Regions from separate parts of the Enterobacter sp. FW301-JW81 genome, predicted to be linked through region 3. Evidence: predicted binding sites of a transcription regulator. Region 3 holds the regulator's gene; each other region holds the start of a gene.
The links. Region 3 encodes PurR, which represses purine synthesis genes. Its sites were predicted from a motif close to CANGCAAACGTTTGCNTG; they were not measured.

Region 1 (8,081 bases), on a different contig from region 3:
CCAGCGATGCGCTAATCGCCGAACGCTTAGCCGGGATCGCCGACGATACCGGAGCAACCCGCGCCCAGGTGGCACTGGCGTGGCTGCTGGGTAAGCGCGGCGTTGCGGCACCGATTATCGGCACATCCCGGGAAGAGCAGCTGGATGAGCTGCTGAGTGCAGTGGATTTATCCCTGACACCGGAGCAGGTTGCCGAGCTGGAGACGCCGTATCAGCAGCATCCGGTGGTGGGGTTTAAGTAAATACTTGCCGGGTGGCGGCTTCGCCTTACCCGGCCTACGCTCTCACCCTATTTGTAGGCCGGGTAAGCGCAGCGCCACCCGGCAATACAGAACACACAAACTTACGCGAAGTGATCGTACCCTTTCCAGTCCAGCGTCACAGGCGTACCGTCTTTCACAAACTTCAGCCCTTCGCTTTCCGGCATGATCTGACCGATACAGGTAAACTTCGCGCCGAGATGCGCTAACGCGACATCCAGCGTCCCACGGTTCAGCTCCGGCACGGTGAAGCACAGCTCATAATCTTCGCCACCGGAGAGCGCCCAGCGCAGGGCCTGCTCAGGCTCCACATGGCGAAGCAGTTGCTCTGACAGCGGGAACAGGTCCAGGTCAACGCGCGCGCCGACGCCGCTGGCCTTCAGAATATGGCCGAGGTCTGAGATGAGACCGTCAGAGAGATCGATAGCCGAGCTTGCCCGCTCGCGCAGCGCCTGGCCGTGCAGAATACGCGGCGTCGGGCGCAGATGGCGTTTAACCAGATATGCCGCATCGTCAGCGTCTTTCACGGTTAAGCGATCCTGCAGAATAGCCAGCCCTGCCGCGCTGTCACCAGGCGTACCGGTCACGTAAATCCAGTCGCCGGGTTTTGCGCCTGAGCGCTTCAGCGCGCGACCGAGCGGGACATAGCCGTGGATCGCCAGCGTCATCGACAGCGGCCCGGCAGTGGTATCGCCGCCAATCAGCTGCATATCGTAGTAGTTGAGCTGCTCAAACAGCGCATCGCTGAAGGCTTCAAGCCAGGCTTCATCTACCTCAGGCAGCGTCAGAGCCAGCGTCAGCCACGCGGGATCGGCACCCATTGCCGCCAGATCGCTAACGTTAACCGCCAGCGCTTTATACGCCAGATCGGCAGGATCGATATCCGGTAAAAAATGACGTCCGCACACTAAGGTGTCGGTGCTGATTGCCAGCGTCTGTTTTTCGGGAATATTGAGAAGTGCACAGTCATCGCCAATGCCGGTTTCAACATCAAGACGAGAGGTTCTGACACGGTCGAAATAACGGGCAATCAGGGAGAATTCGCCGCATGCCATACGTTATGCCTCAGCAAATAAAAGAAAAAACCGGAGCCGCACTGCCCGTCAGGCAACGCAGGACTCCGGTTTGCGGATCACTTTTTGTGGGGACGGATCGCAGGTGCTGCTTTATCAAGTACGCCGTTTACAAACTTATGGCTGTCTTCAGCGCCGAAGGTTTTCGCCAGTTCGATCGCTTCGTTGATGGCCACTTTATACGGCACATCATCACGTTTGGACAGCTCAAACAGCGCGATACGCAACACTGCTTTTTCTACCTGACCCAGCTCTTCGAGCAGACGGGACAGGTAAGGTTTCATCAGACCATCGAGATACGCGCTATTAGTCGCCACTCCCGACAGCAGTTCACGGAAGTACAGAACGTCAACATCTTTCACGTCCTGTTCTGACAGGAACTGGTACTCAACATCAGCGATGTCGTTCTGGGACAACTGCCAGGAGTAAAGTGCCTGGACGGCACATTCACGGGCGCGGCGACGAGCAGCAGGTTTCACGGAATTCCCCTTACGAAAAAATCAGGCCTTGATGGCTTTCAATACATTAATCATTTCAAGCGCGGTCAGTGCAGCTTCTGCACCTTTGTTACCGGCTTTGGTGCCAGCACGTTCGATGGCTTGTTCAATACTTTCGGTGGTCAGCACGCCGAACGCGACAGGAATTTCAGCGTCCTGCGCAACGTGTGCCAGACCGTTGCTTGCACCGCCCGCAACGTATTCGAAGTGCGCAGTGCCGCCACGAATAACGGTACCCAGTGCAATCACCGCGTCATATTTACCGGTTTTCGCCAGCGCGCCCGCCGCCAGTGGCAGTTCGTAAGCGCCTGGAACCCAAACAACGGTAATGTTGTCATCTTTAACCTGGCCGATACGTTTCAGGGCGTCAATGGCACCTTCCAGCAGGCTGTCGTTGATGAAGTTGTTGAAACGCGCAATGGTGATGGCGACGCGAGCGTCCGGGGTAGCTACAGCAGCTTCAATAATGTTCATACTCTTCCTTTACGGGTTCATTTGGCCCCGCAGGGGGGCGGATTTTATCATAATACTTTGCGCACTGCTTCCCTATTTCGGGAGCAATTACGCTGTCGTTAAGTGGAGGCAGACATCCGGACCCACCGGACGAATCTCGCTAAATTTGAGTTGTGGTGCATCGGCCAGTTTTTCAAGGCCGGGCAGCACAAACAGGCCGCGCGCGTCGTGACCTAACAGTTTAGGCGCAACGTAAACAATCAGTTCATCCACCAGCCCGGCCTGTAAGAGCGCACCGGCCAGCGTCGGGCCCGCTTCGACCCAAATGCTGTTCACCTGTTGCTTGCCGAGCAGCATCATCAGCACCACGAGATCCAGATGACCGTTATGCTCCGGCACCATGATGCTGCGCACGCCTTCCGGCCATTCGCGCGTATCTTCCCTGGTGCGGGCAATCCAGGTTTCACCCGGCTGCTGGACAATACGGTGCTCCGGCGTCACGCGGTTCTGGCTATCAATAATAATACGCAGCGGCTGACGCAGGTTCTCCTGCGGATAGAGCGCCTGGGTATCGGCATTCAGCTCATCCCAGCGCACGGTCATGGCCGGATCGTCAGCGAGCACGGTTTCACTGCTGGTGAGGATAGCATGGCTTTGCGCACGCAGACGTTGCACATCGCGCCTTGCCTGCGGCGAAGTTACCCACTGGCTCTCGCCGCTTGCCATCGCCGTACGTCCATCCAGCGAGGCGCCCAGCTTGAGCTGGATATACGGGAACCCCGTGCGCATACGCTTCAGGAAGCCTTTATTGATTGCTTCCGCGTCCTGCATCATCAGACCATGGCTGACCTCAATGCCTTCCTGCTGCAGGCGATACAGACCGCGTCCGGCCACCTGCGGATTCGGGTCCTGCATCGAGGCGACCACGCGTGAAACACCGGCGGCAATCAGCGCTTCGCAGCACGGCGGCGTACGCCCGTGATGGCTGCAGGGCTCCAGCGTAACGTAGGCCGTGGCACCGCGCGCCTTCTCGCCAGCCATGCGCAGCGCATGAACCTCAGCATGCGGCTCGCCTGCACGATAGTGAAACCCCTCCCCCACAATCTCGCCGTCTTTGACGATCACGCACCCGACGTTTGGGTTGGGATGGGTAGTAAAACGACCGCGCTGCGCCAGCTTCATGGCGCGCGCCATGTACATCTCATCGTGCATGAGCTTAATCCTGTAAGCGGGCGATCTCTTCGCCGAACTCTTTGATATCTTCGAAACTGCGGTAGACAGAGGCGAAGCGGATATAGGCGACCTTATCAAGTTTTTTCAGCTGTTCCATCACCAGGTTGCCGATCATCTTGCTGGGCACTTCACGCTCGCCCAAACCGCGCAGGTAAGATTTTATGTGGTTTAACGCCATTTCGACGTCATCCGCGCTGACGGGCCGTTTTTCGAGGGCCTTTAGCATCCCGCTGCGCAGTTTCTCTTCGTTGAACGGCTCGCGCACGTCGTTACTTTTTACCACGCGCGGCATTACCAGCTCTGCAACCTCAAAGGTCGTGAAACGCTCGTTGCACACCAGACACTGCCGACGACGGCGTACGGATGACCCCTCGCCCACAAGACGAGAGTCGATGACTTTGGTATCCACAGCGGAGCAGAATGGGCAATGCATACGGTATCCCTGTTATCCGGTTAACTGATTTTCATTTTACCCTGATCTGGCCTGACAACAAAGGAAGAGCTTTTTGAGATAAAGGATCTATGTCTGACGCAATGATGCTGGCTATCATTAGAGCGATCCGTTATTTCAAGGAAATAAACGCAATGACAAGACGTTACCTGAAAATTTTGCTGGTGGGGAGCCTCTTCACCCTTAGCGCCTGTGCACAGCAAACCGAAGTCCGTCAGATGAAACAGAGCGTGAATACGCTCAATACGGCGTTGGACAAACTGAACAAAGAAACGGTGAAGATCACCCAGCAAAACGCGCTGAACGCCAAATCCAGCAGCGGAGTTTATCTGCTGCCGGGCGCGAATACGCCTGCGCGCCTGAACAGCCAGGTCGGCACGCTGAAAATGTCGCTGGTGAACGTGGCGGCGAATGCCGATGGTACGCGCGCAACATTACGCATCCAGGGCGAATCCAACGATCCGCTTCCAGCCTTCAGCGGTACCGTGGAGTGGGGACAAATCCAGGGCACCACGGAGAATTACCAGGAGGTGAACGTGAAGAATCAGCTGTTCACCGCCCCGGCCAGCGTTTTAGCGCCCAGCGATGTGGAAATACCGCTTCAGCTAAGCGGCCTTACGCCGGAACAGTTAGGCTTTATCCGCATTCACGACATTCAACCTGCCGCGCAGTAATTCCATCCTCTTAAGCGGAGTGAAATGTCACTCCGCTAACATTTACATTTCGTATGGATTGGCAACATAAATGATTGCCGCTACAATCCCGGCCGTTTAAAGTACGCAAACGTGAACGCAATCGATTACGCGTGTGAGAGATATGTGAAACAACACATATTTTTGTGAGCAGGGATTCCTATAATAGGCACCGCAGAAACACGAAATATTTAGAAACGCAATTCGCGCATTTTTCACTCCCGGAAGGGAATTTCAATCAGTGGCATGATTATGAAAAAAACATTACTCGCAGCTGGCGCCGTGCTGGCACTGTCCTCCTCTTTCACTGTTAACGCAGCGGAAAACGACAAACCGCAATACCTCTCCGACTGGTGGCACCAGAGCGTTAACGTGGTTGGCAGCTACCACACCCGCTTCGGACCTCAGATCCGTAACGATACCTACCTGGAATATGAAGCGTTCGCCAAGAAAGACTGGTTTGATTTCTATGGCTATATGGATGCACCGGTCTTCTTCGGTGGTAACACCGACGCGAAAGGTATCTGGAACCACGGTTCCCCACTGTTCATGGAAATTGAACCACGCTTCTCTATTGATAAGCTGACCGGTACCAGCCTGGCGTTTGGTCCGTTCAAAGAGTGGTACTTCGCGAACAACTACATCTACGACATGGGCCGCAACAAATCCGGTCGCCAGAGCACCTGGTACATGGGTCTGGGTACTGACATCGATACCGGTCTGCCAATGAGCCTGTCTCTGAACGTGTACGCTAAGTACCAGTGGCAGAACTACGGTGCCGCGAACGAAAACGAGTGGGATGGCTACCGTTTCAAAGTGAAATACTTTGTGCCAATTACCCAGCTGTGGGGCGGCAACCTGAGCTACATCGGCTTCACCAACTTTGACTGGGGTTCAGATCTGGGCGACAACGACTTCCGCGACCTGAACGGTAAGAAAGCGCGCACCAACGACTCCATCGCCTCCAGCCACATCCTGGCGCTGAACTACGATCACTGGCACTACTCTGTTGTTGCGCGTTACTGGCACAACGGTGGCCAGTGGAACGATGACGCGAGCCTGAACTTCGGCAACGGCGATTTCAGCGTCCGTTCTACCGGCTGGGGTGGTTACCTGGTTGTGGGTTATAACTTCTAACCTGACGGTTAGTGCCGGGTGGCGGCTACGCCTTACCCGGCCTACAAAACCTGTAGGCCCGTGCAAGCGCAGCGCCGCCGGGCAAAAAAGCCAGCTCAAGAGCTGGCTTTTTACTGCCTCACCTTGCGCAAAAAATCCGCCAATGACCTGTCCGCACTCTCGCTAAATCGCCTCTCCGTCGTCACAATATTGAGGCATCTGTCGAGCCGGAAACAGCGATAGTCATCGCGCCGTTCGCACCACGCCGCCAGCAGCCAGCGCTCACCCCAGAAGAACAGCCCCAGCGGCTGAACCTCACGCTTAGAGAGCTGTCCGGCTTCATCGCGGTAATGCAGCGCCAGCACGCGCTGGGCGGAAATCGCCTGATGAATCATGTCAAAATGGCTGCGGGAGTGACTTTGCATGCAAAAGTCCGGGGCGTAGATACGCGCCTGCTCCGCCTTTCGCCGACTCTCCTCCGGCAGGATAGCCAGCACCTTTTCCTGAGCCGACTCCAGCTCGCGCGACAGCGACTCACCTCCCCAGGTTTTGAGCAGGCGAATCGCGACGATCAGCGCCTCTGACTCCCTGTTTGTCAGCATCAGCGGCGGCAGGTCAAAACCCGACATCAGCCGGTATCCGCTTCCCGCCTCACCTTCCACCGGCACGCCGGAAAGTGACAGGTCGCGGATATCGCGGTAGACCGTGCGCTCGGACACGCCAAGCCGGTCCGCCAGATGCGCTGCCGTTGTCAGACGCCTGCCCCGCAGGATCTGCACAATCTGGAACAAGCGGTCAGCGCGTCGGGTCATATCCTAATTAGCTCTCAGGCAGGTTGATGGAGGCCGACGCGATTACCTTCGCTGTCGGTAAACAAAGCGATAGTGCCAATGCCATGCGGCAGTTCCAGCGGGCCAAACACGCACTCACCGCCCGCAGAGGCGATGCGATCGAGCGTGGCCGCCAGATTGTCAGTATGCAGATAAATAATAGCGCCCTGCTGCGACGGCGTAACGCCGTCAAATTTCGCCAGCGCGCCGCCGGTTGCCGGGTCTTCGTGCGGGAAAATCGCCAGCTCTGCAATATCCATTTGCTCGCGCTTCAGCGTAACCTGCATTACCGGTTCATAAAATTTGATGGCGCGATCCATATCGGCGACCGGAATTTCAAACCAGTTAATCACACTTTTCATACTTCCTCCTGCCTGTTGTTTGGGTTCGAAAAGAGTCTACGACAGGGCTCCTGACAGCATACTGTCAGGAGTGTTTGTCAGGAGCAGATAAAAAAAATCCCGGCCAACAGACCGGGATTTCGATAACACCTAAGACAATGTCTTACGGCAGAATGGACGGCTGATCCGCCCCTTCTTTCTCGACTTTCTGCTGGAGCAGGTGCTCGCGCTTCATGCCGAGTTTCAGTGCCAGAGCGGACGCGACGTAGATAGATGACGCCGTACCGATGGTGACACCAATCAGCATGGTCAGCGAGAAGCCTTCCAGCACCGGGCCACCGAAGAGATACAGCATCAGGATAACCATCAAGGTCGTTCCGGATGTGATCAAGGTACGGTGCAGCGTCTGGGTCAACGACACGTTAAAGATTTCGTACGGCGTACCGCGACGGATCTTACGGAAGTTTTCACGAATACGGTCAGATACCACGATACTGTCGTTCAGTGAGTAACCGATAACGGACATCAGGGATGCCACAATCGTCAGGTCAATCTCAATGTGGAACAGCGACAGTACGCCCATGGTGATCACCACGTCGTGCGCAAGAGCGATAACTACACCTGCCGCCAGGCGCCACTCGAAGCGGAAGCCAACGTAGATCAGGATGGAGATCAGCGCCACCATCAGCGCCATCGCACCGGTTTGCGCCAGATCCGCGCCCACGCTCGGGCCGACGAACTCAATACGCTTCACCGCCGCATTCTGGCTGGTCGATTCGTTGATGACCTTGAGAACCTTGCTACCCAGCTCCTGGCTGCCGTTGGCATCGTGTACCGGAGGCATACGCACCATGATGTCGCGGCTGCTGCCGAAGTTCTGCAGCAGCGGCTCTTCGAAGCCCGCTTTCTGCAGCGATTCGCGCATCTGGTCCATATCGATCGGTTTTTCCAGGGAGATTTCAATTACCGTACCGCCGGTAAAATCGAGGCCCCAGTTAAAGCCTTTCACGCCCATGATGGCGATGGACACAATCAGCAGAAAACCTGAAATGCCGAAGGCCCAGTAGTCCCAGCGCATAAAGTCCCAGACTTTACGGCCGTGGTTTAATTGTTCAACAGTATATTCCTGTGCCAC
Region 2 (8,081 bases), on a different contig from region 3:
GTTGTTACTGCTTTCTTTTAACAAAAGAGTGTAGTCAGTAATTCAACAGGCTAATAGTGAATATTATTGACGGGCTTACGTCAGAATTCTGAATTAGTTATCCAGCTCGCCCATGGATTTAACCTGGTCACGGTTAATCTGCTCAGTTTGACCGGTTTCAGCGTTTTTGTACGACACCAGGCCGGTATCGTCATCCACCTGCGGCTTGCCGTCGGTGACAATGGTTTTACCATCGGTAGTTTTTACGGCCTGATTAGACGAACAGCCCGCCACGGTGAACATTGCAGTGGCAGCCAGAACGGAAGCGATCAGTAATTTATTTTGCATGGTGTTTTCCCCTGCTCTCAGTTGAATTTCGTTATCGACCTAACCATTTTAGGCTAACTGACTGAATGCGGATGGAAAACCAGAAGGTTCTGAAGATAGGGAGAATGCCCGGCAACCTAACGGCACCGGGCATTTTTACTTACTTGCTAATCTGCGCGTGCATTTCCTGCACTGAAATCACCTTCTCGGTGGCATCCGCGTTCAGCGCCATGGCCGTAGCGAAACCGCCGTTCAGGGTGGTGTCATAGTGCACCTTGTACTGCAGCGCGCTGCGGCGAATCAGCTTGGAGTCTTCAATCGCCTGGCGGCCTGCGGTGGTGTTGATGATGTAGGTGTATTCGCCATTCTTGATACGATCCTGAATGTGCGGACGACCTTCATGCACCTTGTTCACCAGACGCGGGTTGATACCGGCTTCACCCAGCACAATCGCCGTACCGTGGGTTGCATCCAGCTCGAAGCCCTGCTTCAGCAGCTTGGCGGCCAGGTCAACCACGCGCTCTTTGTCGCCTTCGCGAACGGAGAGCAGCGCACGGCCTGATTTTCTCATGGTGGAGCTACTGCCCAGCTGCGCCTTCGCGAAGGCTTCTGCGAAGGTGCGGCCCACGCCCATCACTTCCCCGGTGGAGCGCATCTCTGGCCCTAACAGCGGGTCAACGCCCGGGAATTTGTTGAACGGCAGCACCACTTCTTTCACCGAGTAGTACGGTGGAATAATTTCTTTGGTCACGCCCTGCTGTGCCAGCGTCTGGCCCGCCATCACGCGTGCCGCCACTTTCGCCAGCGGGACGCCGGTGGCTTTGGAGACGAACGGTACGGTACGCGCCGCGCGCGGGTTCACTTCAATCAGGTAGACTTCGTTGTCTTTCACCGCGAACTGGACGTTCATCAGGCCGCGAACCTGCAGCTCGAAGGCCAGCTTCTGCACCTGCTGGCGCATCACGTCCTGAATTTCCTGGCTCAGGGTGTACGCTGGCAGAGAACAGGCGGAGTCGCCGGAGTGCACGCCCGCCTGCTCGATATGCTCCATGATGCCGCCAATCAGCACCATTTCGCCGTCGCAGATGGCGTCAACGTCCACTTCTACCGCGTCGTCGAGGAAGCGGTCGAGCAGCACTGGCGCATCGTTGGAGACGCTCACCGCCGTCTGGAAGTAGCGACGCAGGTCGGCTTCGTCATACACGATTTCCATCGCGCGGCCGCCCAGCACGTACGAAGGACGCACCACCAGCGGGTAGCCAATCTCTTTCGCCTTCTCAACGGCCATTTCAATGGCGGTGACGGTGGCGTTTGCCGGCTGTTTCAGCTTCAGGCGGTCAACGGCCTGCTGGAAACGCTCGCGGTCTTCCGCACGGTCAATCGCATCCGGGCTGGTACCGATAACCGGCACGCCAGCCGCTTCCAGCGCGCGCGCCAGCTTCAGCGGGGTCTGGCCGCCGTATTGCACGATAACGCCTTTTGGCTTCTCGATGCGCACGATTTCCAGCACGTCTTCCAGGGTAACCGGCTCGAAGTAGAGGCGGTCAGAGGTGTCGTAGTCGGTCGAGACCGTTTCCGGGTTACAGTTGACCATGATGGTCTCGTAACCGTCTTCGCGCAGCGCCAGCGAGGCATGTACACAGCAGTAGTCGAACTCGATGCCCTGGCCGATACGGTTTGGACCGCCGCCCAGCACCATAATCTTGTCGCGGTCGACGGACGGGTTCGCTTCGCACTCATCTTCATAGGTGGAGTACATGTAAGCAGTGTCAGTTGAGAACTCTGCCGCACAGGTGTCTACGCGCTTGTAGACCGGGTGCAGGTCGTACTGGTCGCGCAGCTTACGGATTTCCGCTTCACGCACGCCCGCCAGCTTAGCCAGACGCGCATCGGCGAAGCCTTTACGCTTCAGCACGCGCAGGAAGTCAGCGTCCAGGCCGGTGATGCCCAGCTCAGCCACCTGTTCTTCCAGACGCACCAGTTCTTCAATCTGCACCAGGAACCAGCGGTCAATGTTGGTCAGGTTGAACACGCCGTCCACGGACAGGCCCGCACGGAAGGCATCGGCGATGTACCAGATGCGCTCAGCGCCCGCGTCTTTCAGCTCGCGGCGAATTTTGGTCAGCGCTTCCGGGTCGTCCAGGCTTACTTTCGGGTCAAAGCCGGTCGCACCGACTTCCAGGCCGCGCAGCGCTTTCTGCAGGGATTCCTGCTGCGTGCGGCCAATCGCCATCACTTCGCCAACAGATTTCATCTGGGTGGTCAGGCGGTCGTTCGCGCCGGCGAATTTCTCGAAGTTGAAGCGTGGAATTTTGGTCACAACGTAGTCGATGGACGGCTCGAAGGACGCCGGGGTGCGGCCACCGGTGATGTCGTTCATCAGCTCGTCGAGGGTATAACCCACCGCCAGCTTCGCCGCCACTTTCGCAATCGGGAAGCCGGTCGCTTTAGAGGCCAGCGCGGAGGAACGGGACACGCGCGGGTTCATTTCGATAACAATCAGACGGCCGGTTTTCGGGTTCACGGAGAACTGCACGTTAGAACCGCCGGTTTCCACGCCGATTTCACGAAGTACCGCCATCGAGGCGTTACGCATGATTTGATACTCTTTGTCGGTCAGGGTCTGGGCTGGCGCAACGGTGATGGAGTCGCCGGTGTGGATCCCCATCGCATCGAAGTTTTCGATGGAGCAGACGATGATGCAGTTGTCGTTTTTATCACGCACCACTTCCATCTCGTACTCTTTCCAGCCAATCAGCGATTCATCAATCAGCAGCTCTTTGGTTGGGGAAAGATCCAGACCGCGTTCGCAAATCTCTTCGAACTCTTCGCGGTTGTAGGCGATCCCGCCGCCGGTGCCACCCATGGTGAAGGATGGACGGATGATGCACGGATAGCCCACGTCAGCCGCGACGGCCAGCGCTTCTTCCATATTGTGTGCGATGCCGGAACGCGCGGTGTCGAGGCCGATTTTCTTCATCGCCACGTCAAAGCGACGACGGTCTTCTGCTTTATCAATCGCGTCGGCGGTTGCGCCAATCATGGTCACGCCGAACTCTTCCAGCACGCCCTGACGCTCCAGCTCCAGCGCACAGTTCAGCGCCGTCTGGCCGCCCATGGTTGGCAGCACCGCGTCCGGACGCTCTTTTTCGATGATTTTGCGTACCACTTCCCAGTGAATCGGCTCGATGTAGGTTGCATCAGCCATTTCCGGGTCGGTCATGATGGTTGCCGGGTTAGAGTTGACCAGGATAACGCGGTAACCCTCTTCGCGCAGGGCTTTACACGCCTGCGCACCGGAATAGTCGAATTCGCAGGCCTGGCCGATGACGATCGGGCCAGCGCCAAGGATCAGGATGCTTTTTATGTCTGTACGTTTTGGCATTGTCTTCTCGGCTCCTGATTATTTAGCGGTCTTACGGTATTGCTCAATAAGTTCGATGAAGTGATCGAACAGCGGCGCGGCATCGTGTGGGCCCGGGCTGGCTTCAGGGTGGCCCTGGAAGCTGAATGCTGGCTTATCGGTACGATGAATCCCCTGCAGGGTGCCATCGAACAGCGACTTATGGGTCACGCGCAGGTTAGCCGGCATTGAGGCCTCATCGACGGCGAAACCGTGGTTCTGCGCGGTAATCATCACCGTGTTGTTATCAATGTCTTTCACCGGGTGGTTACCACCGTGGTGACCGAACTTCATCTTAACGGTGTTCGCACCGCTCGCCAGAGCCAGCAGCTGATGGCCGAGGCAGATGCCGAATACCGGGATGTCGGTTTCCAGGAAGGACTTGATGGCAGCGATGGCGTAGTCACAAGGAGCCGGGTCGCCTGGGCCGTTAGAGAGGAAGATGCCGTCCGGGTTCATCTTCAGTACGTCTTCGGCAGAGGTCTGCGCCGGCACCACCGTCAGACGGCAGCCGCGGTCAACCAGCATGCGCAGGATGTTGCGCTTGGCGCCAAAATCATAAGCCACCACGTGGAAAGGCAGCTCGCTCTCTTTTTTCGCTTCCGGCAGGTCGCCTTCCAGCGTCCAGCTACCCTGCGTCCAGCTGTAGGCTTCAGCGGTAGTCACTTCTTTTGCCAGGTCCATGCCGTTCAGGCCCGGGAAGGCTTTCGCTTTTTCCAGCGCCAGGGCCGCATCGAGGTTATCGCCTGCAATGATGCAGCCGTTTTGTGCACCCTTCTCGCGCAGCAGACGCGTTAACTTACGGGTATCGATATCGGCAATCGCCACGATGTTATGGCGTTTCAGGTAGGAAGAGAGGTCTTCGGTGTTGCGGAAGTTGCTGGCAATCAGCGGCAGGTCGCGAATGACCAGGCCTTGCGCATGTACCTGAGAGGACTCTTCGTCAGCCGCATTGGTGCCGACATTGCCGATATGAGGATAAGTAAGAGTAACGATTTGGCGAGAATAGGAAGGATCAGTGAGGATTTCTTGATAACCGGTCATTGAAGTATTGAAAACGACTTCCCCAACCGCCGAACCCGTTGCCCCTATGGCCCGACCGATAAACTGGGTTCCGTCTTCCAGAACCAATAGCGCTGACTTAATCAAAACACCCTCCAGAGAATATTCACTCACTTTATTTGCATATTAATTCATAACCATGTCATGGATCAATGCAAATGTGTTGCCAGCGGATTTTTGGCAAACGGCGGCATTCTGGGGATTTGGTGGGTAAAAGTCAACTTAAAACGGATATTTTGTTTAGTCTTTTGCGAGCCTGGCGGCTGGAATGCGATTTAACGGGCAAAAAGATCAGGCAAATCATTCTGGAAAACGCTTGCGCGGTAAGTTTAACGGAAATTTCGTGCGCGGGGCAATAAAAAGTGGACCATATGGTCAAAATTTACAATTACGCAACGTAAAACAGAGAGAAGAGATATTGTTTTAAAGCTTTAACTTAATAACACTCACAAAGAAGACAAAATAAAAGGGCAATAAATTATTGCCCTATGCAATCAATATATTACGACTGCAATAACCACATCACGATGGGTAATAATGCTTACAAATTGTTGAGATCGAGTACATCTCGCATATCAAAAAGACCATTACGCTTGCCTTTCAACCACAACGCGGAGCGCACTGCGCCATTTGCAAATGTCATTCGGCTAGATGCCTTATGCGTGATCTCTACACGTTCGCCGATATCGGCGAACATCGCGGTATGTTCGCCGACGATATCGCCTGCTCGCACCGTTGCGAAACCAATGGATCCCGGAACGCGTTCGCCCGTATGACCTTCGCGAGAATAGACCGCGATGTCTTTTAAGTCTTTATCCATTGCATAAGCAATCGCTTCGCCCATTGCCAGCGCCGTGCCTGATGGCGCGTCGACTTTATAGCGGTGATGCGCTTCAACAATTTCAATGTCGGTATAGTCGCCCATCACTTTCGCCGCCTTTTCCAGCAGCTTCAGCATCACGTTAACGCCTACACTAAAGTTGGCAGCGAAGACGATCGCAATCTCGTTTGATGCCTCCTGAATGGCTTGTTTACCCGCCTCGTCAAAACCGGTGGTGCCAATCACCATCCCTTTACCGTTCTGACGGCAAAACGCCAGGTGATTCAATGTGCCTTCAGGGCGCGTAAAATCGATGAACACGTCAAAGTCATCTTTTACAGCCTCCAGGCTGCTCTGCACGGTTACGCCCGTGTGGCCTGCGCCCGCCAGCTCACCCGCATCGGTGCCAAGTAGTGATGAACCTGCACGTTCCAGCGCCGCGCCAAGTGCCACACCATCCATCTGTAGCGCCGCCTGAATCAGCTGACGGCCCATACGTCCACCCGCGCCCGCAATAGCGACACGGATCTGTGCATCATGCATAGTTATTCTCTTACGTTAAAATGATGTAAACCGTTTTCAGATTAACCAGCCTTGAGAAGCACTGCCAACTGAAAACACCGATAATTAGAATTTAACGTGAAACCGACTTAAATATCAGTAAAAGACATGATTTTGTCGTCACGATAAAGTAACGGGTAAAAAAAAGGCCAGCACAGGAGGTGCTGGCCTTTCATCAGAAAAGGGACTATTCGACTTCGCGGGCATCAATTCTCAGTTCTTTCGGGACTTCGAAAACGATGTTCTCTTCACGTCCTTCCAGCGGCACCGCTTCGCCACCGCCGAGTTCCTGCAGACGAGTAATGACATTCTGTACCAGTATATCCGGCGCGGAAGCCCCTGCCGTCACGCCCACGCAGGCCGCGTTTTTAACCCACGCTTCCTGAATATCCGACGCGTCATCAATCAGGAAAGCCGCTTTCCCCATCCGCTGCGCCAGTTCGGCCAGACGGTTGGAGTTAGACGAGTTTTTGGAGCCGACCACCAGCACCACATCCGCCTGTTCAGCAAGGGCACGCACCGCTTCCTGACGGTTAGTGGTTGCGTAGCAGATGTCATCCTTACGCGGACCGACGATTTTCGGGAAACGCTGACGCAGGGCGTCAATCACGTCCGAGGTATCGTCTACGGAGAGCGTGGTCTGGGTCATAAACGACAGACGGGCTTCATTTTTTACGTTCAGCGTTAACACATCTTCAGGCGACTCAACCAGATACATCCCCCCTTCCGGGTTGCTGTACTGGCCCATGGTGCCTTCAACTTCCGGATGACCGGCATGGCCAATCAGAATCGACTCTTCACCACGACGGCTGGCGCGTGCGACTTCCATATGCACTTTCGTGACTAATGGGCAGGTGGCATCGAACACGGTCAAATCGCGGCTTTTCGCTTCGTTCCGTACCGCCTGAGAGACGCCATGCGCGGAGAAAATCAGGATCGCACCGTCCGGAACTTCGCTGATTTGTTCAATAAAGATGGCACCGCGCTCGCGCAGGCTGTCGACCACGTAGCGGTTGTGCACCACTTCGTGACGCACATAAATCGGCGCGCCGTAAATTTCCAGCGCGTTTTCAACAATGCTGATAGCGCGGTCTACACCGGCGCAGAAGCCGCGCGGGTTAGCCAACAGGATCTGCATTTCAGGCCTCCAGTGCAGGATCGATTTCCAGCACTTCAATATCAAAATGAACGGTACGCCCGGCAAGCGGATGGTTGAAGTCAACGGTAATCGAGTCGCCGTTGATTTCGCGGATCACGCCAGGCATTTCGCTGCCGTCCATAGCGGTAAAGAGCATAATCGCCCCAATTTCCGGTTCACCCGCATCCATAAACTCACGGCGCGAGAAATACTGGATCAGGTCCGGGCTCGGGACACCAAACGCGGCATCCGGCTCCAGCGAAAAGGCTTTTTTCTCACCCTCTTTCAGACCCAGAAGCTGCTGCTCAAGACCTTCAGACAGGGAGGTATCGCCAAGACGAAACAGGGCCGGCTTGCCGTTATTTCGGGTGGATTCAGCCGTTGAACCATCATCCAGTTTCAGCGTGAAGTGAACGAGAACTGCGCTATTGCTCTGTACGGATTTAGACATACACATTGCTCTTTAATGTTGTCTCGCCTGTGTGCCGGGTGGCGCTGCGCTTACCCGGCCTACAAGTGTCGGCATATTCGGTAGGCCGGGTAAGCTACGCGTCACCCGGCATTGATGCTTACGCCTGCTCTTTCGCGGCTGGTTTCGGCAGGAAGCCTTCCAGCACGATTAACGCCGCACCGATGCAAATTGCGCTATCGGCGAGGTTAAAGGTCGCGAAGTGCCAGTCGCCGACGTAGAAGTCGATCATATCGACCACAAAGCCGTGCCACAGGCGGTCAAACAGGTTGCCCAGCGCGCCTCCAATGATCAGCGCGTAGGCGATGTTATTCAGCTTTTG
Region 3 (8,081 bases):
CGGAACGTAGCTCAGCCCGATGGCTGCCGGGCTGTATCCCATATCGTGCAGAATAAACGGCGAGCCGGTGAGCCACGCGAAGAAGCTCGCCGAGCAGGCGGCATAGATCAGGACATTGCCGCGATACGCTTTGGTGCCCAGCAGGGAAGTGAAGGTGATTGGCTTCGCGTCAGCATGCGCCTCTTTTTTATGCGCGGGCTTGAGGGCAAACGCCGGCAGCATTAGTACCAGCGTGATGGCAAACAGCGTGGCAAAAATGGCCTGCCAGTCAAAATGCGCGAGGATCCAGCTGCCCAGCAGCGGAGCAAGGGCTGGCGAGAGTCCCACGAGCGGCATAATGGTGGCGAAAATACGGTTTGTGCGGTTAGCCGGGTAGTAGTCGGTAACCAGCGCCTGCCAGGTGACGGCAGCGGCACAGACGCCCACGGCCTGAATAAAGCGCAGCACCAGCAGCCAGGTGGCGTCGCGTACCCATAGCATCCCCAGACAGCCAACGGCAAAAATGGCCAGACCCAGCAGCAATACCGGTTTACGACCAAAGCGATCCGAGAGCGGTCCCCAGAGCAGCTGTGCGAAAGCAAAACCGGCGAGGAACAAACTCAGGCTGGCGCTGATGGCCGCGGCAGGCGTCTGCAGATCTTCCTGCATAGCGGCGAAAGCCGGCAGGTACATATCGGTGGCCAAAAAGCCCAGCACGCTTAAGCCGCCGAGCCAGACTAAAAAACCTTTCCTGGGTTGCATTATTTTATTCTCCTTAAGGAGGCAGGTGTACGTTGGCGCTGAGTGTAGGGAGTGCAAAGCCGCTTGTGAAACGCTAATATTTGGCGGGTGCATTCAAAAATTTTGCAGGCAGAAAATGTGGTCAGATTATTCTCTTGAAGTGGTCGATGCTGTCGCGCGTAACGGCAGCTTTAGCGGTGCGGCGCAGGAGCTGCACCGCGTCCCTTCGGCTATCAGCTACACCGTGCGTCAGCTCGAAGAGTGGCTGGCGGTTCCGCTGTTTGAACGGCGCCATCGTGATGTCGAATTAACGCCCGCCGGCGCGTGGTTTTTGAAGGAAGGGCGTTCTGTTATCAAAAAAATGCAGATCACCCGCGAACAGTGTCAGCAGATCGCCAACGGCTGGCGGGGGCATCTTTCCATCGCGGTGGATAATATCGTTAAGCCGGAACGCACCCGGCAAATGATCGTCGATTTCTATCGGCATTTTTCTGACGTCGAGCTGCGGGTCTCGCAGGAGGTGTTCAACGGCGTCTGGGATGCGCTGGCGGACGGCAGGGCAGAGATGGCGATTGGGGCCACGCAGGCGATCCCGGTCGGGGGACGTTACGCCTTTCGCGATATGGGCATGCTGAGCTGGAAGTGCGTGGTGGCACGCGATCATCCGCTGGCGGCAATGGAAGGGCCGTTGAGCGACGATACGCTACGCAACTGGCCTTCACTGGTGCTGGAGGATACCTCCCGTTCATTACCCAAGCGTATCACCTGGCTTCTGGATAACCAGCGGCGGGTGGTGGCCCCTGACTGGGAATCGTCGGCGACGTGCCTCAGCGCCGGGCTGTGCGTCGCGATGGTGCCCGTGCACTTTGCGCGCCCAAAAATCGATACCGGAGAATGGGTTGAACTGACGCTGGAGAATCCCTTCCCGGATGCGGCCTGCTGCCTCACCTGGCAGCAAAATGACGTCTCACCCGCCATGGACTGGCTTCTGGATTATCTGGGAGACAGCGAAACGCTGAACCGGGAGTGGTTACGGGAGCCAGCGTAGCTGGCCCCGTAGAGCGATTAACGACGGTAGTCGCGGAACGGGCCATCCGCAACGGAACGGCGTTCGATAAGGCGCGGGTGAACTTCAATGGACTGCGACTCTTCGCGCTTGTTGACGATCCTGTCCATCAGCATGTTGAAGGCCGTTTCGCCCAGCGAATCTTTCGGCTGGTGAATGGTGGTCAACGCTGGCGTAAAGTAGCGCGCGTTACGCACGTTATCATACCCGATCACGGAAATATCCTGCGGTACGCGCAGGCCCAGCTCATCGGCGGCGCAGAGCGCGCCCATCGCCATGATGTCGCCCCCGCAGAACACGGCGGTCGGACGATGCTGCTGGGAGACGATCTGCTGCATAGCGCGGTAGCCCGACTCCGGCTCAAAGTCGCCCTGCACGATCCAGTTTTCCGGCACGTTGATCAGCGCTTCTTCCATTGCTTTCATGAAGCCGGCCAGACGGCCCGCGCCGGTGTTGCGCTCCAGCGGACCCGGGATCACGCCAATCTCGCGGTGACCGCGTTCGATCAGGTAACGACCGGCCATATAGCCGCCTTCAAAGGCGTTATCGATAACGGAATCGGTGAAGTCCGCGCGCGCTTCGCCCCAGTCCATCACCACCATCGGAATATGGCGATACTCTTCGAGCATGGACAGCACGGACTCCGGATACTCGGAACACATCACCAGCAGGCCATCAACACGCTTTTGCGCCATCATCGACAGGTAGGCGCGCTGTTTTTCAATGCTGTTCCACGCGTTGCCCAGAATCAGGGTATAGCCTTTCTGGAAGCAGTTTTTCTCAACTGCTTCAATGATCTCGGCAAAATAGGCCGCTTCACTGCTGGTGGCCAGCAATCCAATAGATTTGGTGTGATTAACCTTGAGGCTTCGCGCAACCGCACTTGGCGAATAGTGCAGCTCTTTGATCGCGGCCCAGACGGCATTGCGCGTCTCTTCCGCCACGAAGCGGGTTTTGTTAATAACATGTGATACGGTTGTAGTGGAAACGTTTGCGCGTTTTGCTACGTCTTTAATTGTTGCCATTAAATGTCACTCCAGACCATATCCTAAACTCCTGAAAAACTTGAAGGTAAACGTTTGCCTTCTCTCACCCTTATTTCGCAATGTTGAGTTGCGGCACGCCGGGAAAACGACACGGGACGTCAGGAGGGGGTCAATGGCCGGTACGCTAATAAATTTAGCGTGGAATTTTGTCCTATCTTGATGAAAAGGGGAAGAGGTAAAGTGTTTATCAGTTTAAATCCAGGAAGATTTTTGACGTAAACTGTGCAAAAATGAGCAGGCTCACTTTTCGTGGGGGGATTAAAAGGAGAAAAATTGATGAGTTCCGATCTGAAGTTTTCGCTGTTCACCACCGTTATTGTGCTGGCTCTGATTGTCGCTGCCGGTCTGACGGCTGCGCTGCACTGATTTACGCGGAGGGAGAGCGTTCTCCCTCCCGATCGCCCCAATTGTTACTTCTCATGCAAAAATCTTTTGCCATTTTGTTAACTTCTAATTTTTTGTGATTGATGTCATGCTTTCGGCTTCTTTGTTCTGTGTCCCCATATGACACGGCATCCGGAGTTGACGCATGAAAATCAATTTTCCCCTGCTGGCCCTGGCGATTGGCGCTTTTGGGATTGGCACCACTGAATTCTCCCCGATGGGGTTACTGCCTGTTATTGCCCGGGGCGTGGACGTCTCGATCCCTGCTGCAGGCATGTTAATCAGCGCCTACGCAATCGGCGTGATGGTAGGCGCGCCGCTGATGACGCTTCTCCTTTCGCACCGCGCGCGCCGCAATGCGCTGATTTTCCTGATGGCGATTTTCACCCTGGGCAACGTGCTTTCCGCCATTGCGCCGGACTACACCACGCTGATGCTGTCTCGCATTCTGACCAGCCTTAACCACGGCGCGTTCTTTGGGCTGGGGTCGGTCGTGGCGGCAAGCGTGGTGCCAAAACACAAGCAGGCGAGCGCCGTGGCAACCATGTTTATGGGCCTGACGATTGCCAACATTGGCGGGGTGCCTGCGGCGACCTGGCTGGGTGAAGCGATCGGCTGGCGTATGTCCTTCCTGGCGACCGCCGGGCTAGGCGTGATTGCCATGGTGGCGCTGTTCTTCTCCTTGCCAAAAGGCAGAGCGGGGGAACGTCCTGACGTGCGCAGAGAGCTTTCGGTGCTGATGCGCCCGCAGGTGCTCTCCGCGCTGCTCACCACCGTCCTGGGGGCAGGGGCGATGTTCACCCTTTACACCTACATTTCGCCGGTGTTGCATGACATCACCCACGCGACGCCTCTCTTTGTTACCGCAATGCTGGTGCTGATTGGCGTGGGCTTCTCGATTGGCAACTATCTGGGTGGGAAATTTGCCGACCGTTCCGTGAGCGGGACGCTGAAGGGCTTCTTAACCCTGCTGATTGTCATCATGATCGCCATTCCGTGGCTGGCGCGTAACGAGTATGGGGCCGCCATTGCGATGGTCGTCTGGGGTGCCGCAACCTTTGCCGTGGTTCCACCGCTGCAGATGCGCGTGATGCGTGTCGCGCATGAAGCGCCGGGTCTCTCATCTTCGGTCAATATTGGTGCCTTCAACCTGGGCAATGCACTCGGTGCGGCGGCCGGTGGGGCCGTGATTTCAGGGGGGCTGGGGTACAGCTTTGTGCCGGTGATGGGGGCAATCATTGCCGCCCTCGGCCTGCTGCTGGTGATGATGTCGGGTCGTAAACAGCCGGAAGCAGCCTGCGCTGCTGAATAAACCAAAAACGCAGAAGGGCGAGCCCTTCTGCGTGTCTCTTACGCGGCGAAGTTCTTCGCCACAAAGTCCCAGTTAACCAGCGCCCAGAAGTGCTCCAGGTAGTTAGGACGCGCGTTACGGTAATCAATGTAGTAAGCGTGTTCCCAAACGTCTACGGTCATCAGCGGCTTAGCGCTGGTGGTCAGCGGGGTGCCCGCGTTAGACGTAGAAACGATAGCCAGTTTGCCATCAGCTTCTTTGACCAGCCACGTCCAGCCAGAGCCGAAGTTCTTGATCGCGGCATCGGTGAACTTCGCTTTGAAATCCGCGAAGCTGCCAAATGCGGCGTTGATGGCGGCAGCCAGTTCACCGGCAGGCTCACCACCGGCATTCGGTGCCAGGCAGTGCCAGTAGAAGGTGTGATTCCACACCTGAGCGGCGTTGTTAAATACGCCACCCTCTGAGCTGCGGACGATCTCTTCCAGCGTTTTGCCTTCGAAATCGGTGCCCTTGATCAGGTTGTTCAGGTTGGTGACGTACGTCTGGTGATGCTTGCCGTAATGATATTCCAGGGTTTCCGCAGAAATGTGCGGTGCCAGGGCGTCTTTTGCATACGGTAGTGCAGGTAATTCGAACGACATTGCTTCTCTCCTTATTGTATTTTGCGTTGCCAATAACCACACAGACAACAGGGACAGGATAGCAAATTGAAAGGGTATGCAAAAGAGGAACTTACCCTGCCACGGGCGTGGCAGGGCAGGGGTTAGCGAATGGTTTTCGGTGTCATCACGCGACGCGCGCCGACGTAGTGACGTACCCAGTAGTCTTCACTGAGAGAGGTGATCTGAATATCCTGGCCGCTACGCGGTGACTGGATGAATTTTCCGTTGCCGACATAAACGCCAACGTGGTCAGCCGTGCCGCGGCCCTGAGTGCGGAAGAACACCAGATCGCCATTTTCCAGCTCACCGCGGTCAACCGGGGAAGCATCGCGCAGGTGGTACATCTCATTGGCAGTACGAGGAATGCGGAACTTGACCAGATCTTTATAGGCGTAATAGACGAGGCCGCTGCAGTCAAAACCGGTACGTGGCGAACTGCCACCCCAGTGATAAGGTTTTCCAATCTGCCCCATCAGCTTGTTCATCGCGGTTTTCTGCGCTTTCTGTACGCGCACTTTATGCACTTCCGCTATTTTCGAGACCTTTGTGCACTTCGCCTTGTGGCCTTTGCGCGTGATGCATTTTTCAGTAACGAGGTTGGCGGCGGTTTGCGAAGCTTTGCTTTTGGCGGTGTGGGCAGTGCGGGAAGATTTTGTTTTCGTCTTGCTGGAAGCGGTCTTTTTAGTCTGTGTGGCTGTTTTTTTCTTGTCGTTCTTAGCGGTGGTTTTTTTCTTACGTTCTGTGGTTTTCACCAGATGGTTTTTTTGTACGGCAGAATGCCGCGCCTGCTGAGAGGCGTTTGCCACTGGCGTGAAAGTGAGTGATGTAAACAGTAAAGCACAGAGCGTGATCGAGATTTTATTTATCCGCGCCACTGGGCAGTCCCCTGATAAATGCAGGTCATCAATAATACCCGCGTGTGATTTACAAAGCCCGTCGATTCTAATCCATAAAAACCCAGAAAGTTAATAGCATTTTTCAATCTACAATCGTGTTTCGTTAGCAAGTGCAAAAAAATTCATCGTTCTGTCGCACATTTGCCCATTCCCTAAGCAAAACCCTGACTGCCGCAGGGTTAAACACCATTTGCAATGCAACTTTTCGTGACTCGGGGTAGAATGTATAAACGTGACAAAAATGTTATTTTCCGATGCCAGTCTGAACCGCTACAATGTCAGACGAATGCCGTAACAGAAGTTAAAGGAAGCAAGACATGAGCACCACTATTGAAAAAATCCAGCGCCAGATCGCTGAAAACCCGATTCTGCTGTATATGAAAGGTTCTCCGAAGCTGCCAAGCTGCGGCTTCTCCGCGCAAGCGGTTCAGGCGCTGTCAGCCTGTGGTGAGCGTTTTGCTTACGTTGATATCCTGCAGAACCCGGACATCCGCGCTGAGCTGCCTAAATACGCGAACTGGCCGACTTTCCCACAGCTGTGGGTAGACGGCGAACTGGTTGGCGGTTGCGATATCCTGATTGAAATGTATCAGCGCGGCGAACTGCAGCAGCTGATCAAAGAGACGGCGGCTAAGTACAAAACTGAAGAGCCGGACGCAGAGTAATTTTCTGCGGAAATAAAAAAGCGACCCGCTATGTGGTCGCTTTTTTTTTGCCGGGTGGCACTGCGCTTACCCGACCTGTGATTGGCGATCGGCCTCATCACCCATCGGTAGCGGCCAGCCGCCCAGGCGCTTCCAGCGGTTGACGATCTCACAGAATAGCTCTGCTGTGCGCTCCGTGTCATACAGAGCGGAGTGGGCCTGCGTGCCGTCAAACTCAATCCCGGCCGTGATGCAGGCTTTAGATAACACCGTTTGTCCCAGCGCCAGGCCGCTCAGTGCGGCGGTGTCGAAGGTCACAAAAGGATGGAAGGGGTTTCGCTTGAGCGACGCGCGCTCCGCGGCGGCCATGGTAAAGCTGTGATCGAAGGTGGCGTTATGGGCCACCATGATGGCGCGGCTGCAGTTGCTCTCTTTCATGCCTTTACGCACCATTTTAAAAATGGCGTGCAGCGCATCATATTCACTGACCGCACCGCGCAGCGGATTGTGCGGGTCGATACCGTTAAACGCCAGTGCTTCCGGCTGTAAGTTTGCCCCTTCGAAAGGTTCAACGTGGAAATGCAGCGTGGTGTCCGGTGTAAGCCAGCCCTGTTCATCCATCTTCAGCGTGATGGCGGCAATTTCGAGCAGCGCATCGGTTTTAGCGTTAAATCCGGCTGTTTCTACATCAATGACAACGGGATAAAAACCACGAAAACGGTCGCACAGACCGCTAAATTGAGCGTTATCGGACATCAGGGTCTCTTACATGGGGGAAAAAGCAGAGCGCATTATGGCAAATTTTGGCGGGTGATGCAGTAAAACTACGGGCGCACGTTGCGCCCTGAGGGATCAGTTGCCCAGACCGCGACCGGCGTCTTTGGCTTCAATCAGCTCGATTTTATAACCGTCCGGGTCTTCCACGAACGCAATCACGGTGGTGCCACCTTTTACCGGACCCGCTTCGCGCGTAACGTTACCGCCGTTGCTGCGAATGCGTTCACAGGCTTCAGCCGCGTTGTCCACTTCCAGCGCGATGTGGCCGTATGCCGTGCCCAGCTCGTAGCTGTCTACGCCCCAGTTGTAGGTCAGCTCGATAACCGCCTCATCCGTTTCCGGGCCGTAGCCCACGAACGCCAGCGAGTATTTGTATTCCGGGTTTTCGCTGGTGCGCAGCAGTTTCATACCCAGTACGTTAGTGTAGAAATCAATCGAACGTTGCAGATCGCCAACGCGCAGCATGGTGTGAAGTAGGCGCATAATTTCCTCATTAACCTGTGGAACAGACTGTTTTTTTTGAACAGAAACGATGTTTTAGTATAGCGGCGAAGTGTCGCCGCTATCAATGAACAATGGCGAGATTACAGAGAAG
Region 4 (8,081 bases), on a different contig from region 3:
TCGATGGTGGCGGATAAGCCGTGGATAGAAGAGATCATTCCCCACTATTACGGTAGCCCGTGGTATGTCGCGCATAACGCCAGCTTTGACCGCCGGGTGTTGCCTGAAATGCCAGGCGAATGGATTTGTACCATGAAGCTGGCGCGCCGCCTCTGGCCGGGGATCAAATACAGTAATATGGCGCTGTACAAGTCCCGCAAGCTCAGCGTTCGTACCCCTGAGGGGCTTCACCATCACCGCGCGCTGTATGACTGCTATATCACCGCCGCGTTGCTCATTGATATTATGAATATCTCTGGCTGGACGCCGGATGATATGGCGACGATTACCGGTCGCCCTGCGCTGCTGACCACGTTCACCTTTGGTAAATACCGGGGCAAAGCGGTGTCGGATATTGCGGATAAAGACCCGGGCTATTTGCGCTGGCTGTATAACAACCTCGACAAAATGAGCCCGGAGCTGCGCTTAACGCTGAAACATTATCTGGGTGAGGCTTAACGCTCCGCACGGCCTGGCAGCGTGTCCTGCGCCAGGCCTATCAAAAAGGCATACTCCAGGGCCACCCCTTCGTACGATTTAAACCGTCCCGATTTCCCGCCGTGTCCGGAGTCCATGTCCGTGCACAGCAGCAGCAGATTGTCATCGGTTTTCAGCTCGCGCAGTTTCGCCACCCATTTTGCCGGCTCCCAGTACTGCACTTGAGAATCATGCAAACCGGTGGTTACCAGCATATGGGGATAGGCTTTCGCCTCTACGTTATCGTACGGGCTGTACTCTTTCATATAGCGGTAGTAAATCTCATCCTGCGGATTCCCCCACTCTTCAAACTCCCCGGTTGTAAGTGGGATGGATTCATCGAGCATGGTCGTAACCACATCAACAAACGGAACCTGTGCGACAACCCCCTTAAAGCGGTCGGGACGCTGGTTGATAACCGCCCCCATCAGCATGCCGCCCGCGCTGCCTCCCATACCAAAGCAGAGCTGCGGATCGCCATAGCCCTGCTCAATCAGCGCATCGCAGACGTCGAGGTAGTCATTAAACGTGTTTTTCTTTTTCAGGAATTTCCCGTCTTCATACCAGTGCTGCCCCAGCTCACCGCCGCCGCGAATATGGGCGATGGCAAACACAAAGCCGCGATCGAGCAGGCTTAACCTGCTGCTGCTGAAATCGGCGTCCATGCTGGAGCCATACGAGCCGTAGCCGTAGACGAGGATCGGATTTTTGCCTTTCTGGAAATGTGCTTTGTGATAGACGAGCGAGACGGGCACTTCCACCCCATCGCGGGCGATAACCCACACGTGCTCGCTTCGGTAGTTTTCGGACTCAAATCCTTTTACCTCGGTCTGTTTAATCACCTGACGCTGCCCGGTTGCCATATCCAGCTCAAACAGGGTATCCGGCGTGGTCATGGACGAGTAGCCGTAGCGCAACCGCGACGATTCGGGCTCCGGGTTGAAGCCAATCCACGTCACATACGCCGGGTCGTCGAACGCAATCCCCACCACTTCCCGGGTTTTGCGGTTGATTTGCCGGATACTGGTCAGCCCCCTCTGGCGCTCTTCCACCACCAGCCAGTCGGTAAACAGGGTGAACCCTTCCAGCATCACCTGATCCCGCGCGGGAATAAGCACCTCCCACTTGCGCTCATCGCGCACCTTGGTTTTATAAAGACCAAAGTTTTTGCCCTCGCGATTCGAGCGCAAATAAAAGCTGTGCTGGAAGTGATCCAGGCTGTACTCGTGATCCTTGCGACGCGGCAGGAAACAGAGCGGCTGGGCATCGGGCAGTTCGGCGTCCAGCAGCAGGACTTCAGACGTCGTCGCGCTGGCAAGGAAGATAATCACATAGTGGCGTGAAGAGGTTTTATGCAGGCTGACATAGAACGTTTCGTCTTTCTCTTCATAGACCAGCTCGTCGTCTGCGGAGTCCGTTCCCACGGTGTGTCGCCATACCTGGTAAGGCAGCAGCGTGGAGGCGTGCTTTTTAACGTAGTAAACCGTCTCTGAATCATTCGCCCAGACAAAATCTGGAGAGACGTTTTCCAGCATTTCCGGATACCAGTTGCCCGTTTCGAGATTGCGAAAACGCAGGCCGTACTGGCGACGGGAGAGGTAATCCTCCGCCAGCGCCATCACCGCGTTATCCGGGGAAATGGACATGCCGCCCAGGGTATAAAACTCGCTGTGGGCGGCGCGCTGGTTGGCATCCAGCAGAATATCCCACTCGTCCCATTCGGCGCTTAACACCGACTGACGCTGGTAGATGGGATACTCATTGCCGGGCTCGTAAATATGGCGGTAGCGATAGCCGTTTTTGGTCCAGGGCGCGGAGATATCGCGCTGGGGAATGCGCTGCACCATTTCATTCAGCAGCTGGTCCTGAAGCGTCTGCTGGCTGGACATGACCTTGCGGCCATAGTCGTTTTCCGCGTGCAGGTAGTCGAGCACCTCTGGCCGGGATCGCGAATCATCCCGCAGCCAGTAATAGTTGTCTATGCGCGTATCGCCATGCGTGACGATCGCATAAGGAGTACGTCGGGCTTTCGGTGGCATAGCATCATTCTTTTAAGTTTTACACCCTATAAGGTTGGCAAAACCCGCGCATGATGCAAGCGAAACATGGCCGGAACGGCGATTGCTATCCCTGCAACGCCTGTTTTTGCTCCTTGATATCCTGCTCAATCCCCTCGCGCACATCCTGCGGTATCTTCAGCGCGTCGCCGAGCGCGTTAAGGTAGCTCCGCTCCATAAAGTGATCGATATCGATGGCGGCGCAGCTGAGGAAATAAAGCTCAAGCGCCTCTTCCTCATTTTTCACACTTTGCGCAAGACGCTGCGGATCGAGCGGCTGTTCAATCGCCTGTGCCACCAGCGCTCTTCCCTTCTCTTCAACACCGGCTTCGCGCAGCTGCTGCTCAATCGCCGATCGCTCCTTGACGTCGATATGCCCGTCGCTTTTCGCGGCAAAGACCAGCGCAAGGATCAGCCGTTCTGTCCGCAGATCCAGCGGCGAGGTGTGCTCGCCGTAATGCGGCTCATCGCCGTGCGCGGTCCGTACCCTGTCCTTGTATTTATTCCACAGTACGGTGCCGGCGATGGCGCCACCGCCGGCCAGCAGCGCGCCTGTGCCGTATTTTGCCAGTAATTTTCGCGAGGATTTATTCGCGACCAGCAGGCCTGCCAGCCCGCCGAGCGCCCCGGGGACCAGCAGTTTACTGAGCCCCTGTTCGCCAGAGGTGGATGTTTTCTGCCCTAACAGGGATTGCAATTGATTTAGCCAGCCAGACATGGTTTCCCTCACTTAACGGTGAACATGCTCCACAGCGTAAGCGAGCAGGCGTCAGGAAATGTCTGGACGGACTAAAGAAGCGCAAATTTCTGCCCGCGCCTTGAGCCCTGCACAAGACAGACGCAAACGTTTTCGTTTATACTGCGCGCAACTTTTTCAGGGGGATTGTTATGATTCGTTTAGGAACCGCGCTGCGACCTGCGGCGACGCGAGTGATGCTGTTAGGGTCGGGCGAGCTGGGTAAAGAGGTCGCCATTGAGTGTCAGCGCTTAGGCGTGGAAGTCATTGCCGTAGACCGTTACGCCGACGCACCCGCCATGCACGTCGCCCATCGTTCTTATGTGATTAACATGCTGGATGGCGATGCCCTTCGCGAGCTGATTACGCGCGAGAAACCGGATTTCGTTGTGCCGGAAATTGAAGCCATCGCCACCGATACGCTGATCGCCCTTGAACAGGAAGGCCAGCGCGTGGTGCCCTGTGCAAAAGCCGCAAAGCTGACCATGAACCGCGAAGGCATCCGTCGCCTGGCGGCGGAAGAGCTGGGATTGCCCACCTCGAGCTATCGCTTTGCTGCCGATAAGGCCGCGTTTCTGCAGGCCGTCGGGGAGATTGGCTACCCGTGCATCATTAAGCCGGTGATGAGCTCCTCCGGTAAAGGGCAGAGCTTCATTCGCGACAGCAGCACGCTGGACAAGGCGTGGGATTATGCCCAGCAGGGTGGCCGCGCCGGAGCTGGACGCGTGATTGTCGAAGGCGTGGTGAAGTTTGATTTCGAGATCACCCTGCTAACCGTCAGCGCCGTTGACGGCGTCCATTTCTGCGATCCGATTGGCCACCGCCAGGAAGATGGCGATTACCGCGAATCCTGGCAACCGCAGCAGATGAGCGCCCTTGCGCTGGAACGTGCGCAGGAGATTGCCCGCAAGACCGTTCTGGCGCTGGGCGGATACGGCCTGTTCGGCGTGGAGCTGTTTGTTTGCGGTGATGACGTGATTTTCAGCGAAGTTTCCCCTCGCCCGCATGACACCGGCATGGTCACGCTCATTTCGCAGGATCTCTCCGAGTTTGCCCTTCACGTGCGGGCCTTCCTCGGCCTGCCTGTGGGCGGCATTCGTCAGTACGGCCCGGCCGCGTCGGCGGTGATCCTGCCGCAGTTAACCAGCCAGAACGTCACGTTTGATAACGTCGACGCAGCGGTGGGCGCAGGTCTGCAGGTGCGTTTGTTCGGCAAGCCGGAAATCGATGGCTCCCGTCGTCTTGGCGTGGCATTAGCCACCGGAGATAACGTGGACGACGCCGTGGCGAGAGCGAAAGCGGCCGCAGCAAACGTTAAGGTAGCAGGATAAAAAAAACGGGCCGTAAGGCCCGTTTCTCATGCGGAGATGACTTACTGCTTCGCGCCTTCAACCGCTTCACGAGCCAGTTTGGTGATACGATCCCAGTCGCCTGCTTCCAGCGCATCCGCCGGAACCAGCCATGAGCCGCCGATGCACAGCACGCTCTTCAGCGCCAGGTAGTCACGGTAGTTAGCAGGAGAGATACCGCCGGTCGGGCAGAAACGCACCTGAGAGAATGGACCCGCAATCGCCTGCAGCGCTTTGGTGCCGCCGTTCGCTTCCGCCGGGAAGAATTTGAATTCTTTCAGACCGTAGTCCATCCCCAGCATCAGTTCAGAAACGGTGCTGATACCCGGGATCAGCGGAATAGTGCCTTCGGTGGCGGCTTTCAGCAGCGGCTCGGTCAGGCCCGGGCTGATGGCAAACTGTGCGCCCGCTTCGGTCACGTCGGCCAGCTGCTGTGCATTAAGAACGGTACCCGCACCGATGATGGCGTCCGGCACTTCTTTGGCGATAGCGCGAATAGCGTCCATCGCGCAGGCGGTACGCAGGGTCACTTCCAGAACGCGAACGCCGCCCGCAACCAGCGCTTTCGCCATCGGTACAGCGTGCTCCAGCTTGTTTACCACGATAACCGGCACGACAGGGCCAGTGGTCAGGATTGCTTCTGCACTTGTTTTCCAGTTTTTCATCAGAGTCTTCTCTCGCCAGATCGTTAAAATCAAGTCGTCTTAAAACGTAATACAGGTTGCGCCCTGCTCCGCACCGGAGAGTTTCTCACGCAGCGCACCAAACATTTCGCGTCCAGTCCCCACGCGCGAGGCGCTCAGGTCAGGAATATGGGGCTGACGTGCCGCCAGCTCTGCGTCATCAACCAGCAGGGTTAACTCGCCCGTCTGGCCATTAACGCGAATCATGTCGCCGTCACGCACTTTCGCCAGCAGGCCGCCGTCGTATGCTTCCGGCGTCACGTGGATGGCTGAAGGCACTTTACCGGATGCGCCAGAGAGGCGCCCATCGGTCACCAGTGCAATTTTGAAACGGCGGTCCAATAATACACCAAGTGGTGGCATAAGTTTATGTAATTCTGGCATCCCGTTGGCTTTTGGCCCCTGATGACGCACCACCACCACGCAGTCTTTGTCGAGAAGACCGGCATCAAAGGCGGGTAATACGTCGTGCTGGCTTTCAAACACCACCGCCGGCGCTTCGATAATCTGGTTCTCTTCCGGTACGGCTGAGGTTTTCATCACCGCACGACCGAGGTTACCGCTCAGGACTTTGGTGCCACCGTGAGGAGAGAAAGGTTTATCGATGGTGGCAATCACCTGCGCATCAAGAGAGGCGCTCGCCCCATCACGCCAGTCCAGCTCGCCGTTGTTCAGCCACGGCTCCTGGGTGTAGCGCTGCAGGCCAAAGCCCGCCACGGTGTTTACATCTTCATGCAGCAGACCCCCCTTCAGCAGCTCACGCATCAGCAGCGGTACGCCGCCTGCGGCCTGGAAGTGGTTAATATCCGCCGGGCCGTTCGGATAGAGGCGTGCCATCAGGGGCACCACGGAAGAGATCTCAGAGAAATCATCCCAGTTAATCAGGATGCCCGCCGCACGCGCCATGGCCACCAGGTGCATGGTGTGGTTAGTTGACCCCCCGGTTGCCAGCAGCGCAACAATCCCGTTGACGATGACCTTTTCGTCGACCATTTTGCCCATCGGCATCCATTCGTTGCCGTTGCCGGTCAGTCGCGTGACCTGACGGGCCGCGGCCTCGGTCAACGCCTTGCGCAGCGGTGCATCCGGCTGGATAAAGGACGAGCCTGGAAGCTGCATCCCCATAAATTCCACGACCATCTGGTTAGTGTTGGCCGTACCGTAGAACGTACAGGTCCCCGGCGCATGGTAGGACGCGGCTTCCGCCTCCAGCAGCGCCTGGCGGTCTGCTTTCCCTTCCGCATACAGCTGACGAATACGGACTTTTTCTTTGTTCGGCAGGCCGCTTGCCATCGGGCCGGACGGCACAAAGATCGCAGGCAGATGGCCAAACGACAGCGCAGCCATCACCAGGCCCGGGACAATCTTGTCACACACGCCGAGATACAGCGCGCCATCAAACATGTTGTGTGACAGCCCCACCGCCGCGGACATGGCAATCACTTCGCGGCTCAGCAGAGACAGCTCCATACCGTCCTGACCCTGCGTCACGCCGTCGCACATAGCGGGTACACCGCCCGCCACCTGGCCCACGGCATTCACGCTGTGCAGCGCTTTACGGATAATATCGGGATAAACCTCATAAGGCTGGTGCGCGGAAAGCATATCGTTGTAGGAGGTAATGATGGCGATATTGTTACGCAACATGCTCTTTAATGAGGCTTTATCATCAGGCTGGCAGGCGGCGAAACCGTGCGCCAGGTTACCGCAGGCCAGCTGCGAGCGATGTACGGTGTTGCTCTTTGCCTGTTCAATCCGGGCGAGGTAGGCCGAACGGGTCTCTTTCGAGCGTTCGATAATGCGCTGTGTTACGCGTAACAATGTCGGATTCATAAAAGCTCCTCTCATTTATCTGTCCGGGCTCGGGAGTTTACAAAGTCGCTGGCAGTTGTTAACAACGCTGAAACGCTTGCTGTCCGGAGCTCAGGGGCAAAATCACTTCCGGCAGTGTAATAAAAAAAGCTCCGCGGGTGAATCCACGCGGAGCTTAAAAGTTGAAAATTGTGCCACTAGCTGTGTTAGATCATGTTACCGGTAAAATAACACTTTCGAGCTAGAGGATTATCTTACTCAAACTCGTTCCAGGAGCGGCCATCGCGGGTGATCATCGCCACCGACGCCACAGGTCCCCAGGTGCCCGCCTGATACGGTTTTGGCGCATCCTGATCGGCCGCCCAGGCTTCGGTAATGGAGTCGACCCATTTCCACGCCTCTTCCACTTCATCGCGACGCACGAACAGCGCCTGAATGCCGCGCATGGTTTCCAGCAGCAGACGCTCGTAAGCATCGGCCAGGTGCGTCTGGTTGAAGGTTTCGGAGTAGCTCAGGTCCAGCTTGGTGGTCTGCAGGTTGTGCTTATGATCCAGGCCCGGCACTTTGTTCAGGATCTGGATATCCACCCCTTCGTCCGGCTGCAGACGAATGGTCAGTTTGTTCTGCGGCAGCTCCTGCCATGACTCTTTGAACAGGTTCAGTTCCGGGTTTTTGAAGTAAACCACCACTTCGGAGCACTTGGCCGGCAGACGTTTACCGGTGCGCAGGTAGAATGGAACACCCGCCCAGCGCCAGTCGTCGATATCCACGCGGATCGCAACAAACGTCTCGGTGTTGCTGGCCTTGTTCGCGCCCTCTTCTTCCAGGTAGCCTGGCACTTTTTTGCCCTGTGCAAACCCGGCGGTGTACTGACCGCGAACGGTCTTCTCACGCACGTTGGAGCGGTCGATGCGGCGCAGCGATTTCA

Region 1: the regulator PurR is predicted to act here: its motif matches at 4,756-4,773, upstream of AC3WOK_RS16265 (nucleoside-specific channel-forming protein Tsx).
Region 2: the regulator PurR is predicted to act here: its motif matches at 5,077-5,094, upstream of carA (glutamine-hydrolyzing carbamoyl-phosphate synthase small subunit).
Region 4: the regulator PurR is predicted to act here: its motif matches at 3,411-3,428, upstream of purT (formate-dependent phosphoribosylglycinamide formyltransferase).

What each region holds. Positions count from the first base shown of each region.
Region 1 covers NZ_JBYTBA010000005.1:122,319-130,399, reverse strand. The annotation lists gene AC3WOK_RS16300 (aldo/keto reductase) at 1-242, shown strand, start outside; gene thiL (thiamine-phosphate kinase) at 344-1,315, opposite strand; gene nusB (transcription antitermination factor NusB) at 1,393-1,812, opposite strand; gene ribH (6,7-dimethyl-8-ribityllumazine synthase) at 1,834-2,304, opposite strand; gene ribD (bifunctional diaminohydroxyphosphoribosylaminopyrimidine deaminase/5-amino-6-(5-phosphoribosylamino)uracil reductase RibD) at 2,392-3,495, opposite strand; gene nrdR (transcriptional regulator NrdR) at 3,500-3,949, opposite strand; gene AC3WOK_RS16270 (SadB/YajI family lipoprotein) at 4,102-4,641, shown strand; gene AC3WOK_RS16265 (nucleoside-specific channel-forming protein Tsx) at 4,912-5,796, shown strand; gene AC3WOK_RS16260 (helix-turn-helix transcriptional regulator) at 5,907-6,587, opposite strand; gene AC3WOK_RS16255 (VOC family protein) at 6,602-6,967, opposite strand; gene secF (protein translocase subunit SecF) at 7,110-8,081, opposite strand.
Region 2 covers NZ_JBYTBA010000004.1:175,022-183,102, forward strand. The annotation lists gene AC3WOK_RS14240 (YgdI/YgdR family lipoprotein) at 94-327, opposite strand; gene carB (carbamoyl-phosphate synthase large subunit) at 467-3,691, opposite strand; gene carA (glutamine-hydrolyzing carbamoyl-phosphate synthase small subunit) at 3,710-4,858, opposite strand; gene dapB (4-hydroxy-tetrahydrodipicolinate reductase) at 5,313-6,134, opposite strand; gene ispH (4-hydroxy-3-methylbut-2-enyl diphosphate reductase) at 6,340-7,290, opposite strand; gene fkpB (FKBP-type peptidyl-prolyl cis-trans isomerase) at 7,292-7,741, opposite strand; gene lspA (signal peptidase II) at 7,860-8,081, opposite strand, start outside.
Region 3 covers NZ_JBYTBA010000001.1:623,951-632,031, forward strand. The annotation lists gene punC (purine nucleoside transporter PunC) at 1-741, opposite strand, end outside; gene punR (DNA-binding transcriptional activator PunR) at 857-1,768, shown strand; gene purR (HTH-type transcriptional repressor PurR) at 1,786-2,811, opposite strand; gene cydH (cytochrome bd-I oxidase subunit CydH) at 3,109-3,198, shown strand; gene AC3WOK_RS03010 (MFS transporter) at 3,362-4,528, shown strand; gene sodB (superoxide dismutase [Fe]) at 4,567-5,148, opposite strand; gene AC3WOK_RS03020 (C40 family peptidase) at 5,271-6,044, opposite strand; gene grxD (monothiol glutaredoxin 4) at 6,383-6,730, shown strand; gene rnt (ribonuclease T) at 6,797-7,465, opposite strand; gene gloA (lactoylglutathione lyase) at 7,562-7,969, opposite strand; gene AC3WOK_RS03040 (alkene reductase) at 8,071-8,081, opposite strand, start outside.
Region 4 covers NZ_JBYTBA010000002.1:748,944-757,024, reverse strand. The annotation lists gene exoX (exodeoxyribonuclease X) at 1-498, shown strand, start outside; gene ptrB (oligopeptidase B) at 495-2,555, opposite strand; gene AC3WOK_RS10505 (tellurite resistance TerB family protein) at 2,641-3,291, opposite strand; gene purT (formate-dependent phosphoribosylglycinamide formyltransferase) at 3,462-4,640, shown strand; gene kdgA (bifunctional 4-hydroxy-2-oxoglutarate aldolase/2-dehydro-3-deoxy-phosphogluconate aldolase) at 4,682-5,323, opposite strand; gene edd (phosphogluconate dehydratase) at 5,363-7,174, opposite strand; gene zwf (glucose-6-phosphate dehydrogenase) at 7,408-8,081, opposite strand, start outside.